3 regions of the Paenibacillus sp. Y568 genome follow, and region 2 is predicted to be linked to each of the others. Evidence: predicted binding sites of a transcription regulator. Region 2 holds the regulator's gene; each other region holds the start of a gene.
What was found. The regulator LexA, encoded in region 2, represses DNA repair genes until DNA is damaged. The targets are predictions, from matches to a motif close to CGAACATATGTTCG.

Region 1: recA (recombinase RecA) is a predicted target of LexA. The motif match lies at 2,454-2,467, and genes of this name have one in related genera.
Region 3: AC1D7X_RS01615 (YhjD family protein) is a predicted target of LexA. The motif match lies at 2,534-2,547, and genes of this name have one in related genera.

What each region holds. Positions count from the first base shown of each region.
Region 1 is NZ_JCAIUM010000002.1:204,417-211,013, forward strand. Features, by position in the region: gene AC1D7X_RS04030 (YajQ family cyclic di-GMP-binding protein) at 1-69, shown strand, start outside; gene pgsA (CDP-diacylglycerol--glycerol-3-phosphate 3-phosphatidyltransferase) at 318-905, shown strand; gene AC1D7X_RS04040 (competence/damage-inducible protein A) at 1,045-2,319, shown strand; gene recA (recombinase RecA) at 2,536-3,597, shown strand; gene AC1D7X_RS04050 (regulatory protein RecX) at 3,707-4,432, shown strand; gene rny (ribonuclease Y) at 4,737-6,278, shown strand; gene AC1D7X_RS04060 (TIGR00282 family metallophosphoesterase) at 6,349-6,597, shown strand, end outside.
Region 2 is NZ_JCAIUM010000008.1:142,320-148,916, forward strand. Features, by position in the region: gene AC1D7X_RS13275 (cupin domain-containing protein) at 62-604, shown strand; gene AC1D7X_RS13280 (FixH family protein) at 697-1,116, opposite strand; gene AC1D7X_RS13285 (HAD family hydrolase) at 1,327-2,121, opposite strand; gene AC1D7X_RS13290 (hypothetical protein) at 2,146-2,679, opposite strand; gene AC1D7X_RS13295 (DUF896 domain-containing protein) at 2,706-2,909, opposite strand; gene AC1D7X_RS13300 (LysM peptidoglycan-binding domain-containing protein) at 3,008-3,382, opposite strand; gene lexA (transcriptional repressor LexA) at 3,559-4,185, shown strand; gene AC1D7X_RS13310 (pentapeptide repeat-containing protein) at 4,332-4,988, shown strand; gene glnA (type I glutamate--ammonia ligase) at 5,366-6,597, opposite strand, start outside.
Region 3 is NZ_JCAIUM010000001.1:318,838-325,434, forward strand. Features, by position in the region: gene AC1D7X_RS01605 (sensor histidine kinase) at 1-863, opposite strand, end outside; gene guaC (GMP reductase) at 1,152-2,135, opposite strand; purine riboswitch at 2,214-2,312, opposite strand; gene AC1D7X_RS01615 (YhjD family protein) at 2,597-2,965, shown strand; gene AC1D7X_RS01620 (DNA polymerase IV) at 2,967-4,235, shown strand; gene AC1D7X_RS01625 (YhjD family protein) at 4,232-4,732, shown strand; gene AC1D7X_RS01630 (stage VI sporulation protein F) at 4,852-5,139, opposite strand; gene recG (ATP-dependent DNA helicase RecG) at 5,203-6,597, opposite strand, start outside.

The DNA of each region.
Region 1 (6,597 bases), on a different contig from region 2:
CAAGCCATTATGCAGCTGTTACGTAAAGCAGATCTTTCGTTGGATCTTCAGTTTACAAACGTAAAGTAAAGATGTATTAGGATCAAGACATGGTAGTAGCTCTTGTAAATGCTTATATAAAATAATAGATCAGCAATGTGGGTTCATGCCTTTTTGACACTGTATAACCCATATATTATACTTGTAAAGATAAATTAAGGAATATTGGGTTATATCATTGGGGGAGCATGGATAATGACAGAGAGACTCGAGAATTTGACATTTAGTTGCAAGATACGTTTGGCGGATTCAAAGACTGAAGACAGGGAGGTTATCCTGTGAATTTACCCAATCGTATTACGGTAGCTAGAATACTTCTAATTCCTGTTATGATGGTGTTTTTAATGGTTGACTTTAACTTTTATCCGGACCCGATCGTATGGCATTCTTATCAATTGCCTTATAACCAACTGATCGCAGTAATTATTTTCATTATTGCAGCCAGTACGGATGGTATTGATGGTTATCTTGCTCGAAAGAATAATATGGTAACCAATCTGGGCAAACTGCTAGATCCTCTGGCAGATAAGTTGCTGGTAGCAGCTATTCTTATTTCATTAGTTGAGATGGGGAAATGCGACAGTTGGATCGCCATTATCATTATTAGTCGTGAATTCGCTGTTACTGGACTTCGTCAGATTGCATTGCTGGATGGGAAGGTAGTCGCCGCTAGTGCATGGGGTAAAGTCAAAACGGTTATTCAGATTGTAGCGATCATTGCTATGCTGATTAACAACTTTCCATTCGAGTTTATCGATGTTCCATTTGATATTATAGCTACTTGGGCTGCTGGTTTGATCACGTTGTATTCTGGAATTGATTATTTTGTTAAGAATAAGACATTATTGAATATGTCTAACAGTTAACATTGGAATCATTCATATCTGAAATTGGGGCAGTAGGGATTTTTTCCTATTGTCTTTTCTTAAAGTACGGCATTTATGATTCTACGATGTAGGCTGTTTTTGTGGAACTTATTGAAGTGTGAAGTGGAGGTTCTTAGATATGAAGGCAGAAATCATTGCGGTAGGAACAGAATTACTGTTAGGACAGATTGTGAATACCAATGCGCAATTCTTATCCGTAGAGTTGGCGGCCATTGGAATCGATGTTTATTTCCAAACGGTCGTGGGTGACAATCTAACAAGGCTCCAGGAATCCATTCAATTAGCAAGTGAGCGTGCAGATATTATTGTATTAACAGGTGGTATTGGTCCTACACAAGACGATCTAACTAAGGATGCTCTGGCCGCCCTATTGGGACGGAAATTACATATTGACCGTTTGTCTATGGATCATGTAGCTAAGTTCTTTGCCAATCGTCAAGTACCTATGACAGAGAATAACCGAAGACAAGCATTAATCATTGAAGGAAGTACACCTCTCGAGAATGTAACAGGTCTTGCAGTAGGAAATGCACTTTCACATGAAGGCAAGCACTATATCATTCTACCTGGACCACCAAAAGAGATGGCCCCTATGTTCCATGAACAGGCCAAGCCTTGGCTCTTGCAACATGCTCTAACGAATGAAACTCCGATCTATTCAACGATGTTAAAGTTTGCGGGTATTGGAGAATCCCTTCTTGAGGATCGACTATTAGACTTAATCCAGAATCAGAATGATCCTACCATAGCTCCTTATGCAAAAGAGGGTGAAGTAACCGTTCGGATTTCTACAAAAGCTCCTAGTGAAAAGGATGCGATGGTTAAGCTTAACAAATTGGAAAAACAAATTCAGTCGTTACTTCCGGAATACTTGTATGCTTCTGAAGATGTTCCCATTGAGAAGACTATTGTAGATCTGATGACTGATCTGGGATTAACTGTAAGTGCAGCGGAAAGCTGTACTGGAGGTCTATTGATGGAGAGAATTACATCGGTTCCTGGTAGTGCTACTATTTTTCTTGGTGGAATCGTGTGTTACTCCAATGCGATGAAAGAAAAGCTACTAAACGTGCCTCATGACCTTCTTGAAGGAGATGAAGCTCCAGGAGCAGTAAGCGCAGAAGTTGCACAAGTCCTTGCCGAGCAAGTTAGAATGATTACGGATACAGATTTTGGATTGTCTGTTACAGGGGTTGCTGGTCCAGCATATTCTGAGCGTAAACCCGTTGGCATGGTATATATTGCCATTTCACAGCGTGGTAAGAAAACAGAGGTTTTTGAACTTGATTTAAAAGGTAACCGAGAGACTATTCGGCTCCGTACAGTTAAAAGCTTGTTGTATCGTCTGTGGCGTGCTCTAATGCAAAATGATAAGCTACAACAAGATAGTTGAATGATTAATATAGATAGTAGTATACTGTAAATTATACGGAAGAACCGTAGCAAAACAGATATTTTGCTACGGTTCTTTTTCTATCCTAAAGACCCGTAACAAAAAGGGGAAGGGGAATAGATGACTCAAAAAAACGAATGTATGTTCGAAAAATGCTTGGCAAACGTCTTAAAACAAGGTATCATTATATTATAAATATTGAAGGATGTGAGTCTATTGTCAGATCGTAGTGCAGCGCTGGATGTAGCGCTTCGTCAAATAGAGAAACAATTCGGTAAGGGTTCTATTATGAAGTTAGGTGAATCAACACACATGCAGGTAGAGGTTGTTTCCAGTGGATCTTTGGCATTGGATATTGCACTTGGCGTGGGTGGTTTTCCAAAAGGTCGTATTATTGAAGTATACGGCCCAGAGTCATCAGGTAAGACGACTGTAGCTTTACATGCGATTGCTGAGGCTCAAAAAGTTGGTGGAACAGCGGCATTTATTGATGCGGAACATGCGTTGGATCCTAAATATGCCAGCAATTTGGGTGTTAATATCGATGAATTGCTTCTATCTCAACCGGATACAGGTGAACAAGCACTTGAGATTGCTGAAGCTCTTGTACGGAGTGGAGCGGTGGATATTATTGTCATTGACTCTGTTGCTGCGTTGGTACCAAAGGCAGAGATTGAAGGCGAGATGGGAGATTCTCACATGGGTTTACAAGCCCGTCTGATGTCTCAAGCTTTGCGTAAACTTTCAGGCGTTATTAATAAATCGGGAACAACGGCGATCTTCATTAATCAGCTTCGTGAGAAGATTGGTGTGATGTTCGGTAATCCTGAGACTACTCCAGGTGGACGGGCTTTGAAGTTCTACTCCACGATTCGCTTAGATGTGCGTAGAGTAGAAAGTATTAAGAACGGTAACGACATTATAGGTAACCGTACGAAAATTAAAGTGGTGAAGAATAAAGTAGCGCCTCCGTTTAAACAAGCTGATATCGATATGATGTACGGTCTTGGGATTTCGAAAGAAGGAGGCATCATTGATATTGGTACGGATATGGACATCGTAAACAAGAGCGGTGCGTGGTTTTCATACGAAGGCGAGCGTTTAGGTCAAGGTCGTGAGAATGCGAAACAATTCTTGAAGGATCATCCTGAGATTTCTGATGTTATTGAGAAGAAAATTCGTGAAGCTAGCAATTTAACTAATGCTGTCGTTCCTCCTACTGCATCAGAGAAAAAAGAAGAAGAGTTGGAAGAACAAGAACTGCTAGAAATGGAATAGATTCTAAATAATTGTACTCTGATTTGGTAGGGCACCCATATGTGGAATACATAGGGTGCCCTTTGTCTTGTTTATAATTTCTCTGAGGGAAAGTGAGGAGATGTAATCAATGGAAGAATGGAATGACGATCTACAAGAGGAGAACGCTGTTTCCTTGTTCCCCGATGATCAAGAATTGATCATTACAAAGGTGGAACGCGAACCCAAGCAGAAATATCGATATCTTATATCTTTTGGACAATATGTACTGTCGATTCATGAGGATGTCATGATTAAATATAGGATGATCACAGGAAATTCCTTTTGGAAAAAGGAGCTAGAAGAAATTATACTGGTTGATGAGAAGCAACAGGGATATGTTCAGGCACTTAAGTATTTAGAGAGAAAGTCACGAACGAGTAAAGAGATAGAGATTAGACTGAAGCAGAAGGAGACGTCACAGGAAGTCATAGAGGATGTGTTAGCACGTTTAAGTCGTGAGGGTTTAGTAAATGATGCAATGTATGCCCAACAGTGGGTAGAACAGCGAATTACAAGCCAACGCAAGGGAAAAGCATGGGTTAGGCAGGAACTAAGACAAAAAGGTATAGATAAAACGCTAATTACGGAAGCACTTGATGGAGTCAGCTCTGATCAAGAATATGAGAGTGCACTTATTTTAGGAAGAAAAAAGTGGAGTCATGCCAAAGGTGAAACATTAGATAAGAAAAGAAAGACGGGTTCATACCTTATGAGACGCGGTTTCTCTGGCGAGCACGTTAGACGAGTTTTAAATCAAGTGATACAAGAAGAGGAAATTGAGGATGTAGATGATGATCATTTTGAGTTTGAATAAATAAGAATACATGGGATTAAGAGTGATTCCCTTGACAATATCTTTTCACAAATACTAAAATGTAAGAGAATCTATAATCGTATAGAGAATCTTTTTCCTTCCAAAAGAGGTTCTTTCTTATGAAAGATTTTATTGAGCTAATTCATATCAATGAATTTATCGTCAGTAGTTGGCGGACAGTGCATGTGAATATGTACAAATGATCAGTGTTGATAAGCGATTGAGTATGATGTGTAGTAATTGAATGACAACTGTAGAAAAATTCCAAGGATTCCTTGGAGGAACAAACGAGGAGGTGAACAGGATGGATACCGTGATTTGGGTCTTGATCGTTCTCTTCGTAGCCGTGATCTTTGGGTTCGCCGGTTATTTTATTCGCAAATCTATTGCAGAAGCTAAGATTTCCAGTGCTGAAGAAGCTGCCGTTCATATCGTGGAGAGCGCGAAGAAGGAAGCAGAAGCAGTGAAGAAAGAAACGGTACTAGAAGCTAAGGATGAAGTCCATAGAATTCGGTCCGAGGCTGAAAAGGACACTCGTGAACGCCGTAATGAAATTCAACGGCAAGAACGTAGATTGTTGCAAAAAGAAGAGTCGCTGGATAAAAAATTGGAAGCGTTAGAACGTAAAGAAGAACAAGTGGCGAACAAAGAGAAACGAATTGAAGAAACCCAGCAACAAATTGATACGATTTATAAGAGCCAAGTAACAGAATTAGAACGAATTTCGAATTTGACTACAGAAGATGCTAAGAGCATTATTTTGACTAATGTAGAACAAGAAGTTCGTCATGAAACTGCACAAATGATTAAAGACATTGAGCAGCAAGCGAAAGAAGAAGCAGATAAGAAGTCACGTGAAATTATTACATTGGCTATTCAACGCTGTGCAGCCGATCACGTCGCAGAAACTACGGTTTCTGTCGTAACACTTCCGAATGAAGAGATGAAAGGGCGGATTATCGGACGAGAAGGTCGGAATATTCGTGCTCTTGAAACTCTCACAGGAATTGACCTCATTATTGATGATACGCCGGAAGCTGTTATTCTTTCTGGATTTGATCCAATTCGCCGAGAAATCGCTCGTACTGCTCTAGAAAAATTAGTAGCAGATGGTCGAATTCACCCTGCACGTATTGAGGAAATGGTTGAGAAATCCCGTAAAGAAGTGGATGAACGGATACGTGAGTATGGTGAACAAGCTACCTTCGAGGTAGGTGTACATGGATTACATCCTGATCTAATTAAAATTATGGGTCGTTTGAAATTCCGTACAAGCTATGGTCAGAACGTCCTCAAGCACTCCATGGAAGTTGCATACTTAACTGGACTTATGGCAGGAGAGCTTGGAGAAGACATCGTTCTGGCTAAACGTGCCGGATTATTGCATGACATCGGTAAAGCGCTGGATCATGAAGTGGAAGGGTCACACGTTGAAATTGGCGTGGAACTAGCGAAGAAATACAAGGAACATCCAGTGGTTATCAACAGTATTGCTTCACACCATGGTGATGTCGAAGCAACATCTGTCATTGCTATGTTGGTTGGTGCAGCAGATGCCTTGTCAGCTGCTAGACCAGGAGCACGTAGAGAAACATTGGAGACTTACATTAAGCGTCTTGAAAAGTTGGAAGCGATCGCTGAATCATTTGAAGGTGTGGAGAAATCCTTTGCTATTCAAGCCGGACGTGAAGTTCGCGTAATGGTACATCCTGAGAAGATTGATGATGCAGAATCGTTCCGTCTAGCACGTGATATTACGAAGATGATTGAGAATGAACTGGATTATCCAGGACATATTAAAGTAACGGTCATCCGAGAAACTCGTGCGGTTGAATACGCTAAATAATGGTAAATATGAAAAGTGGCCACATTGGGGCCACTTTTCATATTGTTTATATTTAAGGAGGAGAATCGTTATTAACGTTTTATTTATTGGAGATATTGTTGGAGAAGTTGGAAGAAAAGCACTTAAAGCTATATTGCCCGTTTTGAAATCGAAATATAACCCACACATCATTATTGCAAATGGAGAGAATTCCGCTGCTGGTCGAGGAATTACAGAATCAATAGCGAATGACTTCTATAATTGGGGTGTTCATGGTATTACCATGGGTAATCATACGTGGGATAATAAAGATATATTTGAATTTATTGATGATGAGCCA
Region 2 (6,597 bases):
GACAAAGAAAACAACCTATACTATAATACATATTAAACCAAGTGGGAAAGAAGGGTTATAAATGGCTGAAATCGTTATTAGAAACACGAACGAACGTATCACTGGAGCGGATAATGTACGTGCTTTTTTAAATAATCAGGAAGTTATTTATGAAAGTTGGGATCCAGCTAAGTTACCCGCCGAATTACATAATAATTTTCTACTAACAGATGACCAGAAAGAAACCATTCTACAAACTTATGATGCAGAGATTCAAGACTTAGCTACTCGTCGAGGATATAAAATTTGGGATGTCATTACACTTTCAGATTCAACTCCGAATCTCACTGAGCTTCTCACTAAATTCGAAGAAGTACATACACATTCAGAAGATGAGATTCGTGCCATCGTATCAGGAAAAGGTATCTTTGTAATCAAAGGTGCTGGAGATCTTGGATATTTCGATGTTGAATTATCCCCAGGGGATGTCATCTCTGTACCTGAGAACACCAATCATTTCTTTACATTAATGGATAACCGTCAGATTATAGCCGTACGTCTCTTTATTGAAGAGAATGGCTGGGTGTCCTCACCAGTAAATGATCCTGATTTTATAAAGAACTAATCCCTATATTTCTAATACAACAAAGACAACCCAGTCTTCCACTTAAGGAGGGCAGCGGTTGTCTTTTTTTCTAAATAACTATGTAGTTGTACTTAATTCGTAACTGTAATGACTTTCTTCGGCATCGTATGCATAGCCCCAACCGTCACATGAGACGTGATGCTATATGTATCAGCTTGTACAAAACTTGTCTCAACCGTATACTTCCCTTCCCCTACATGATTTGCTGGTATTTCAACAGGTTTCCCGTTGGTAGCCGTAGGCACAATCTCAATGATGACTTTATCTGCATCCGTTACTTTCTTATTATCCTGGGTCACTACAGCCTCAATCACAACTTTCTCATTCACTTTAACTTGATTAGGTTGAATGTTTAGTTCTACGTTCACGAGAGAAAATGATCCATTGCTCTCCATATCCATCCCCGCATGATTGGTATTATGATTACTGCATCCAACAACTACTAATAGAAGTAGCATAAATAAACCCAGCCCCGCTAATGTTCTTCTCATGTTTTCCCCTACCTTTCTTGTTACAGCCGCAGATAAATATTAATTTGAACATACACTATAAGTCACATAACAGTATTATAAAGCCCAAACTAGTTTAGAACGAGTGATTTATTCACAATATTGTGACATTTGTCATACGTAATAACCTTTCTTATATTCAAAAAAAGCCCCTTCTTCTGTCTAAACAGAGAATAGGCTAATTAAGATCTTTTAAGAGAATTGAGTGATAATCTGATGCAGTTGAGATAAATGGTCAATTTCGAAATTCGGAGTGATTTCAGGATCAGAAATTTTTCCAGTTCGATTAATCCATACCGTCTGAATCCCAGCAGCTAGACCCCCACGAATATCAGTCGTTAATTTATCCCCAACCATAAGGACTTGATCCTTACTAACACCTAAAATAGAGAGTGCATGATTAAAGATAGATACATCCGGTTTACCTTGTCCGAAATTTCCTGAGATGATGATCTCATCGAAATAAGGAGTAAGTTCTGGAACGCCGTCTAACTTCTCCTGTTGTAATGCTGGACATCCATTTGTTAATAAGAGCAATTTCACTTTTCCGCGTAATTCATCTAGCACTTTAAACGTTTCCTCATATACATGTGGCCGGGAACGTCGTTCCGCTGCGAACTGATCAGATAGTTCTTTTGCTAAACTCTCATCATCGATACCAAGTTTCAACAGACCAAGTCTCCAAGATTCTTTCCGATACAGAGGAACTAACTTTTCTAATTGACGAAATTCAGTCTGTTCTCCACCCGTAAAGTTCCCCCACAGACCTTCAAAAGGATTTATACCAATCTTGGTTGTAAAAGAATATGTCTCATACGACTCATATAGTGTTCGCGCTTCGCTTCTAACAGCTTCTTCTAATTGGATAGGATCGACTCCAGTAGCTTCAGCAGCTTTGTTACATGTAGCTTCAAAAGATTCCATCACACTGCGTTCATCCCATAACAAGGTATCATCTAAATCGAATATAACAGCATTTATCGACATCTCTCTACTTCTCTCCCTTGCCTATTACTTTTCGAAAGGTATATTGTTGACCTTTGCAAATTGTTCCAAACGTTCTCCCATAGCATTAACATCATAGCGGTTAAGGAGACGTGTAAATACCCAGTTCCCACCTTTACCCTTTTGTTCAATCACTACCGAACCTTTGGCAACTTTAATCTTAGTAATATCAGATGCCGGTACACTTCGAACTCTGTTTAATTTAGGTGTTTGTAGATTATCTTTATTGACAAGTAAATATGGACGTTTCAGATACAAAATGACACCTAACGCGATATAAGCAACCACTACAAACCAATTCATTAAAGCGTTAGTCTGTTGTTGTTCTTGCTCGGGAAGTGTGCTCGAAGCCCATGTAAGAAGTCCATATAATACGGCTAACATAATTAATACGAATGGAAAAATAATTTTACGTCCTTTAAAGCGATCTCCACTTACTACGGATCCAGTCGTTGATATACTCGATTGTCCTTGTTTCTTACGTTTCATATTAAGCTCTTTCTTATTCTTCTCTACCATTCTCTCCCACGAACGAGCCATGCGTTAGTCCCCCTTATAATGTAGCTTTACTTATTACCTTTTTGTTCAGAACTTGATGGTTCATCAACAATTTCAATAGAATCCAATTGTTGTCGGAAATTTCTCCGAATGTTCTGAAGATAGTTCTCGCGAAGACTCGCACGTTCTTGCAATTCATCCTCTGTTAACCCAACTGTTTTGTGCTTTTGGGCAAGTTCATTAATACGTTGTACCAAGTTGTCTATATCCATAAACCTTCCTCCAATCATGACTAACAGTACTAACTTTGCCATGATAAAAAGAGCTTGTCAAGGATTCCTCCTTACCAAGCTCTATTGTAAGTAATAATTCAGTATTGTGGTAACGACAGTATCTCTCCAGCCCTTATTACACCGTTAGATAATCCGTTTAAATGTCTTATTTCTTTAATATATACTCGGGTATCCATATTAGAAGGTTTCTCATTCAGAGCAATCTCCCAAAGAGTATCTCCTGGTTGAATAATTAGACGCTTCTCTTCCCGCAGTTCACTCGTGGAATTAGCAAATACACTTACCATACCTGTACAGCCTACTATAAATAATAGCATTAAACAAATTATCTTCTTCATCAATTGTTGTGAGATCAAACCCTTTACTCTATCACTCCATGTGTATGTATGTGTTTGCACTTGTGATTCACTATTCACCTTATAAATACTCTCGTAAGTACTGTATCTTAACATATTAACATCATCCCCCAAACATTTGTTCTTGTCTTTGAAATAACTATAACACGAACACTTGTTTTGTTCAAGACATTTTAGAACAGATGTTCCCTATTATTTAGAACCTACGTTTGTGCGAACGGAAGTTCTATGTTATAATTTCCCGAAAGTCACTTTAATGAGGTGGGTACAATATGTCGAAGATATCTAGCCGACAACAAGCTATATTAGAATTCATACGTAACGAAGTACGTACTAAGGGATATCCGCCATCCGTGCGGGAAATCGGTGAAGCAGTAGGACTTGCTTCCAGTTCAACGGTTCATGGTCATCTAGACCGTCTAGAGAAGAAAGGCCTCATTCGAAGAGACCCAACGAAACCAAGAGCGATTGAAATTTTAGGACAAGACGACTCTGAGAATTCACATATGTTCACCCAGAGTGTATCTCGTGTTCCTATTGTCGGTAAGGTAACTGCTGGTGTACCTATTACTGCGACAGAGAATATCGAAGATTATTTCCCTCTACCCCAACATTTTGTGGGTGATGAGAAGGTATTTATGTTATCTGTTATGGGAGATAGTATGATTGAAGCAGGCATCCATGATGGAGACTTTGTAATCGTTCGTCAACAACAGACGGCTGATAACGGAGATATCGTTGTTGCGATGACAGAGGAAGATGAAGCTACGGTCAAGACCTTTTATAAAGAAAAGGATCATATCAGACTCCAACCCGAGAATCCAACTTACGAGGCTTTACGTTTAAATCATGTCACGATCCTCGGTAAGGTCGTTGGACTCTTCCGCGACATTCATTAAGCTATTATTATAATCATTTCATAATGACGTTTGAAAAGGATACGGTTGCTACCTTGCTGCTGTGTCCTTTTCTATGTAAATGTCGGGAAAAAAATCAGGAGGTATCAACATATGAGTGTTGTTGTTAAGATCGAGGTGGAACCCATATGAAAGCTAAGAAGCCAGCCGTCAAGATAGAGTCTCCCAAGATTCCGTTGGATTTACCAGACAACTCAGCTTTAGCAGCGGATATTCACAATGGAGAATGCATTGAACGAGGTAGATATCAAGATTGCCTCATGGACAATATTGAGTTGGATCGTGTTACTTTTGATGAAGTTCTCTTCACCAATGTAAATTTTTCGAATTCTAATTTTTCTAATCTGGAGCTTACCGATGTGATATTCGATAAATGTGATCTTTCTAATGCTGATTTCAGCAACTCAAGCATCCACAGAACAGAATTTCGAAACTGTAAGATGATCGGATTAAATTTATCGGAGACCACACTTCGAAATGTTGTTTTTCATACCTGTATGGGGGAACTTGCAAATTTCAGGTTTGCGAATATGAAACAAGTTAACATTGATGAATGCTCATTCTCTAGCACGGACTATTGTTACTCTACTTTTAGCAATGTGAATTTTGTGAAATCAGATATCGATCAATCTCAATTCTCGGGTGCAAAACACGGAGGAATTGACTTCAGTACCTGTGAGTTCAATTCATTAAGTATTAACCTGGATGATTTGAAGGGTTGTACCATCTCAAGAAACCAAGCTTATGTATTTGCAGGATTGCTGGAACTTGTAATTAAAGATTGAGATTTAAAGATTGAAAATAATGATATAAATATAGTCAATTCCCCGTAATTATATGTACACTACATTAAATCCTTTACAAGCCATCATGTTATAACGAAGTGCGTCCTTACTTTAAGAACGTACTTCCCTCTACTTGGAGTATCATATGGTTTCCCATAATTCTTATTGGTTTTATCACTACTTGCTTAGTCTACTCTAAAAAATATATACGTCTGCGTGGCGACATTCCCTCCCTATCTAGCAACTAAAAACCGAACCTGAAAAATCTAAAAGTTTGTGGGCATTTTGTGGGCAATCAAAGACGATAGCTCCAAAATGAGTAAATACCCACAAAAAGAAAAACCCCCAACGCTTAGAGCGTCAAGGGTTTAGAATACCTAGTACAACGTCATATATTGATCGCGTTCCCATTGGTGAACTTGTGTTCTAAACATATCCCACTCAATTTCTTTAAGCTCATAGAAATAAGCTAGAGCATGATCACCAAGAGCTGAAGTGATAACTTCGCTACGAATAAGTTCATTCAATGCTTCCTTCAAATCTGAAGGTAGACTTGGAATACCCTCTTCAATGCGTTCTTCTTCCGACATCACATAGATGTTACGGTCGATAGGCGCTGGTAATTTAAGTTCACGTTTGATTCCATCAAGACCCGCTTTGAGCATAACTGCAAGTGCGAGGTATGGATTAGCAGCAGGATCCGGATTACGTACTTCCACACGTGTGCTTAGTCCGCGTGATGCAGGAATACGAATCATTGGGCTACGGTTACTACCAGACCAAGCTACATAACAAGGAGCTTCATAACCAGGTACTAGACGTTTATAAGAGTTGACTGTTGGATTAGTGATCGCTGCAAAAGCACGAGCATGCTTCAGAACACCAGCCATATAGTGGCGAGCTGTTTTGCTCAATCCTAATTCATCACTTTCATCATAGAACGCATTCTCATTACCATTAAAGAGAGATTGGTGACAGTGCATACCTGAACCATTCACTCCATATAGAGGCTTAGGCATAAAGGTTGCATGAAGTCCATGCTCACGAGCAATGGTTTTAACAACCAATTTGAACGTTTGTATTTGGTCAGCCGCTTTGATAGCATCTTCATATTTAAAGTCAATCTCATGTTGACCTGGAGCTACTTCGTGATGAGAAGCTTCAACTTCAAATCCCATTTCTTCAAGTGTTAGAACAATCTCACGACGACAGTTCTCACCAAGATCCATAGGGGCAAGGTCAAAGTATCCACCTTGGTCATTCAATTCAGTCGTTGGATTACCATTCGCATCTGTTTTGAATAAGAAGAATTCAGGTTCTGGACCAACCATCATGGATGTATAGCCCATTTCTTCAGCTTCCTTCAAATTGCGTTTCAAAATACCACGTGGATCTCCAGCAAATGGTGTTCCGTCTGGCATGTAAATATCACAAATCAAACGCGCGATACGATCTTCTGCTACCCATGGAAATACAACCCATGTGTCAAGATCAGGATACAAATACATGTCTGATTCTTCGATACGTACATAACCTTCAATAGAAGAACCGTCAAACATCATTTTGTTATCTACGGCTTTCTTCAATTGGCTCACAGGGATTTCTACGT
Region 3 (6,597 bases), on a different contig from region 2:
ATCCGCAAGACCGGTATACCTTGGGTGATAACGTTAACTGGCGTTAAGATGAGTAGCGTCCATCCAGTGACAGAAGAACGTTGTTTGACGACGATAAAAGAGTTCTTATCGATGGTAGCGACCTGATGGTTAGCCCCCTCCACCAGTACGGCCGCTGTCTTTTGCGAAATGCTGTCATCATTGGACGTGATGAGCTTACCGTCGGAACCTATGAGCAAGACCGTTTCCGTCTCCGCTTCCGTCTCCCCCTCTCCAGACAACGAGCCTTTCAGAGCGAACTTGTTGCGGTCTGTACGGATGAGCAAATACCCACCTGTCGCGAAATTTCGATCAATGATGCTGATTTGTCGAATCGCCAAAACCGATGTGGTATCCAACGGATCGATGCCGAACCATATGAGCCCACCTTTATTCTCCGTTGCCTGCTTAATCCAAGCCTCAGGCACCTTATCTCTCAGGTTGCTGCCGTCAAGAGGGTATAACCTTGCCCCGTCCTTCTTGTACAGCTCCACAGACTTGATGCCGTCGGTATACATTTGGACTAGATTAATAATGGTTGGCAACGCCTGCCGTTCCGTAAAGGTCGCGCTCTGACCCTCTATATCACGTAAAAGCAGTTGCTGGATATAATCATTGGTCGATACTAACGTCGTCAGAGAATTGATCTGTTCGAGAATACCTTCCAGGCGGCCGTTGGCCTGAACCGCAGTTTGCTGAATATGCTTCTCCGCGTTGTTCTTGAGCATCGTCGAGACTGAATGAAATGTTATCCCCCCGACAAATGTCAGAATGATGAGCATAACAGCAAGAAAACCAAGCAACATTTGATTCCGCAGCTTATTTAACTTTAACCACAATAGCATTCGCCGCACATAGCCTCTTCCTCTCCACGTCATGAGATCATAGAATAATCTCACTCGTATCTGAATAAGTAAGGGCTTACAACCCTTTCTGTCATAATATAACATGTTTATTAATTATCCGCTAAGAGAATTGTAGAACAATGCCTGACCACCAATCCGTGCACTACTACAATTACAGATAGATCAATCGCAACTTTTTTTACGCTCCATATATTGAGAAAAACTCTTTCCTAAATGGAAAGAGCTCCGATTTTCATAATTGATGAGAATATTTCTTTAAATACGGCTTTAATATACTTTATCACCATTAAAAATAGAGTTTTTGACAATAACATAATCTACGTGACGAATGGAGTCTACAGTAGTTCCACCAGCATACGAAATAGAAGATTGAAGATCTTGTTCCATTTCAGTTAGCGTATCCTGTAAGGAGCCTTTATGCTCAACGTACATTTTCTTACCTTCTACGTTCTTCTTTTCACCTTTTTGATATTCAGAAGCAGAGCCAAAATATTCTTTAACAAACTTTCCATCTTTTTCGATAGTTTCGCCTGGTGATTCTTCATGTCCGGCAAAAAGAGAGCCAATCATGACCATCGATGCACCGAAACGGATTGATTTGGCTATATCACCGTGTGTTCGTATTCCACCATCAGCAATAATCGGTTTACTTGCTGCCTTTGCACACCCACGAAGTGCTGCCAACTGCCAGCCTCCAGTCCCGAATCCTGTTTTAATTTTTGTGATACATACTTTACCTGGTCCAATCCCAACTTTTGTCGCATCAGCACCGGCATTCTCAAGTTCCCGCACAGATTCAGGAGTACCCACATTACCAGCAATGACAAAGCTCTTCGGTAGGTTTTTTTTAATATGCTGAATCATATTAATGACAGCATTTGAATGACCATGTGCAATGTCGATCGTTATGAATTCAGGTGTAAGCCCTGCCTTTACAAGCTCTTCAATGAATTGATATTCTTCTTCTTTCACTCCAACACTAATTGAAGCGTAGAAACCTTTTGCCTGCATATCCTCTACAAATGACAGCCGCTTTTCTGGCTCAAAACGATGCATAATATAAAAATACTTATTTGCAGCAAGATAAAGGGCTATCTTTTCATCAATGATTGTTTGCATATTGGCTGGCACAACAGGAAGTTTAAATTGATGGCCTCCTAATGTCACAGTTGTATCACACTCAGAACGGCTGTTAACCACACATTTAGCAGGTATTAACTGAATATCTTCATAATCAAATACTTTTTCCATGATATACACTCCTTAAAGAAAGATTATTAGTCATTTTGGCTAAAGCAACAAAAAAAAGGATCCTAACTATAAATGGGTAGAGTAATCTCACCCATTCGTAGTTAGGATTATTAGGCTCCTAGTAGAGACTCTTAGACCATATTCTAAGAATATACGAATGCTGTTAAATAATTAATTTTTAAACACAAGTTTGATTATAAACGAACTTTTATTACAAGTAAATGTTTATTATTCGGGTTTAGATCGATAATTAAAATGAATTTGAACAATATCATCAAAAAAATCCCTTTTTCATAAAATGGGAGGGCTAAATGAAATCAATATATATTTTCCGTTTTTTCAGCCGATACACTCTTTAGATTCAGATTAACTCACTTCCAAAAAATACACTTGCATAACGAACTCATGTTCGGTGTATAATAAAACAAGAATATACGTTCCCATTGTGGTGGTGTTGAAATATGCATGTTAATCCAAGTATAGAAACAGAAGAAGATATTCAAATTATCAAGGAATATACCCTGCTCCCTGTATTGCTCGATATGTTAGCAAGGGATATTGACCATTTAACGATCTATAAAGACAAAATTGTATATAACTATGTTATCTGTCATCTGAGAGATGTTGAGCAATCCATCTACCCTCGATTACAGAACCTTAGGAACCAAATGAAACAGCGACATATTAGCATCTTGAATACAGACATGAATACACTCGGCATTGAGGTTGAATATAAAGTTCGTGGTTATATCCATCATTTCAATATGTTGAGAAGTCTAATAAAAGCAGAAGTATTCACCATGCTTATGAGTTTACGTGGAGGCGGTTAATATGAGCGATCAACGTGAACGGGTTATTTTCCTGGCAGATTGCCAAAGTTTCTACGCTAGTGTAGAGAAAGTCGAACATCCTCAATACAAGAACAGACCTGTGGCTGTAGCCGGTGATCCCGCGCGTCGCTCAGGTATTATTCTAGCTGCCTGTCCTATAGCCAAGAGCTTCGGAGTCACGACAGCAGAACGATTAGGTGAAGCCCTGAACAAGTGCCCTGATCTTGTCGTCATGCGTCCACGGATGCAGCATTATATCGATGTTTCACTTATGATCACTCAAATTTATAAGGAGTATACCGACCTCGTAGAGATATTCTCTATCGATGAGCAGTTTCTGGATGTCACCGGAAGTCTAGGTATCTTCGGGGATCCTGTCAGAATAGCCCAATCGTTACAACAGAAGGTTCTTAAACAAACGGGGGTGAACATACGGGTAGGCATTAGCTCTAACAAAATACTGTCCAAAATCGCAACTGACATATGGGCAAAAAAGAACGAGAGTGGCATTTTCACCTTACCTAAATCAGACATTGAAACGTTATTATGGTCACAGCCTATAAACAAAATGTTCGGAGTTGGATCTCGCATGACTTCCCACTTCTTACGTCTCGGAATGCATACCATTGGGGATATTGCAAGAACACCTTTACCCCGCTTAAAAGAGAGATTTCGAGCGCGCTTCGGCAAACAAAGTGATATTCATGCCGAGGTCATGTGGCGAACGGCTAATGGTCTAGATGACTCCCCTGTGACACCCGGTACTTTTAATACAGCACCCAAATCAGTCGGTCATATGATTACTTTACCTACAGACTATGCCGAATCGGATGATGTGAATACGATACTTCTAGAACTCACAGAAGAAGTCTGTCGCGATTGTCGACGTAAAGGCTATATGGGTTCCGTCATTTCAGTAAGTTGCACGTGTAGCCCTTATGAAGATCCTACAGGATTCTCTCGGCAAATGAAGATGCTTGATCCAACCAATAACACGAACGTCGTCTACGAAGCTGCCAAAACACTCTTTTATCAGTATTGGAATACACTTCCTGTTCGTCGCATTGGGATTACCCTTAGTAACTTTGCATCTGACCAGGAATATCAATTGACTCTATTTGAAGACCAGATCAAGTTACGCGCCTTAGATAAAGTGACCGATACGATAAAAGATCGTTATGGCAGTGCAGCTATTATAAGAGCCTCATCACTAACAGCTTCAGGCCAGGCATTTGAAAGAAGTCATAAAATTGGAGGTCATTATAAATGAGTAAAAAACTAGAAGGCAACGGATTATGGGAATCCAGTCGTATGATGCTTCCTCAACATAAAGAACAATCGTTAGCCATGTCCATTCAGAATGACACTACTCCCCAATCTAAAGAACCCCTTACAAAAAAGGAAATGGAGATGATGCGTGAATACGTCCTTCTTCCTGTCACACTCCACATTATTGAGAAAAAAATCCTTGAAGTAGAAATCTCCCCTCAAATGCTTAAGTTATTGTACTCCACAGCGGCCAAAGTACTAGCCAACCATATCCGAAAGGATATGCAACAATCTAAAAAGAATCTATTCGAACGAAATATTCGCATATTTGAAGACACCAAGAATGATTCCGAACTCACCTATCGCTATACTTGTCGCGGATTAGAGGATCGATTTACGATGACTAAAGACTATATGCGAGCTGAGGTCAGCGTTAGAATTGGACGTTATGTGAGAAAGCTAGCTACAGATATGAAAGAGACCGCCATGTCACATTGATTCAAGCGTAACTTATGCTCAGTGATGCCGCGTAGCTGTATGGGAGTCTAATATTAAAAAAAGAACCCTCTCGGGTTTGGTATCCACGAGGGTTCTTCAACGATCTAAGTACTATTGAACTACCGAAACATGCTCCACAGCTTAATAAGATGGAACGTATTATTGGGATCAATACGTTGACTCATGATAAAGCGGACAATTTGTTCTTCTTCAGCAGGAGTGAGCTTCTCCTTTACAAGGCTCGCTGTTGTTTTCACTAACTTCTGTACCTTAGGACCACTCTGTAAATCCTGCTTAGTGACACCATCAATTAGGTCTTTGACACGCTCTTTTGTCGTTGGATTCTTCATTTTAAGTTTAATCCGCTCTACTAACTGTGGGCTGATTCCATACTGCTGATAACCCAAAGATTGGCACCTCCCGTCAATTCAACCTTTCTCAGTATATGACGGTAGGCTTGTCTAATGTGTCTAATCAATCAGATTTTCTTGGAAAACCTCTTCTCGTTGTAGATAGTGCCGAAGTGCTTCATAAGAGGTTGATGTCCAAAAAGAAGCATCTCCCACCAATGTAGCTACATCATCCCGTGCTTGTTCCAATACACCAAAGTCACTTACCATATCGGCTAGTCGGAAATCGGGTAGTCCACTCTGCTTCGTGCCGAAGAAGTCTCCCGGTCCACGTAAATCAAGATCACGGCGAGATACTTCGAATCCATCATCGGTCTCCGTCATGACTCTCATCCGTTCTTGTCCTACTTCTGATTTGGGATCAGCAATTAAGACACAAAAGGATGCATGCTGTCCCCGTCCCACACGCCCACGTAACTGATGCAACTGAGACAGCCCGAATCGGTCAGCATCCATAATAATCATAAGCGTGGCGTTAGGAACGTCGACTCCTACTTCAACCACCGTTGTCGATACAAGTAGATTGACTTCATTTCGGTTGAAGGCCTGCATAACTTCTTCCTTCTCTGCGGGTGACATTCGTCCATGTAACAACCCCACACGATAAGTAGGAAAAGCCTGTTGCATCTGAATATGAAGATCAATTACATTCTGCACGTCCAACTTCTCTGATTCCTCAATCAACGGACAGATCAGATACGCTTGGCGACCTTGATCCACTTCACGCGCAATAAGTCCAAGCACTCTATCCATCAGGCTATGCTTCACCCAGTACGTAGTGATGGGTATACGTCCCTTAGGGCGTTCTGTAAGGGTAGAGACATCCATATCACCAAAGGCCGTAATAGCTAGTGTACGTGGGATGGGTGTCGCCGTCATGGTCAATACATCCGGGTTGTAGCCTTTACGTCGTAACACACTACGCTGATTCACTCCAAAACGATGTTGCTCATCCGTAACAACTAACCCTAGGTTACGGAAGAATACTTCATCTTGTATCAAAGCATGCGTTCCAACGACCACATCAACCATTCCCATTTGTAGTGATGCTAACAGATCCTTACGCTTACGTCCCGTTACACTACCTGTCAATAAGCCGACTGAAATTCCAAAAGGTTCGAACAATCGGACTAATGATCGCAAGTGTTGCTCGGCTAGTATCTCGGTAGGTACCATCAGCGCACCTTGAAATCCCGAACGCACTGTAGAGTATAGAGCAATGGCTGCAATGATTGTTTTCCCAGATCCAACATCCCCTTGAAGCAATCGGTTCATACAATACGTCGCTCGCATATCACGCAATATTTCAAGTTCCACTTTCTTCTGAGCATCAGTCAGTTCAAAAGGTAGACTCCTAACAAACTCGCGCACCACAGCATTCTCCATAGTATGTACTACGCCGTCCATCCGACCTCTCGTCAAAGCTCGGAAAGCTTGCATCTTCAACTGAAATAA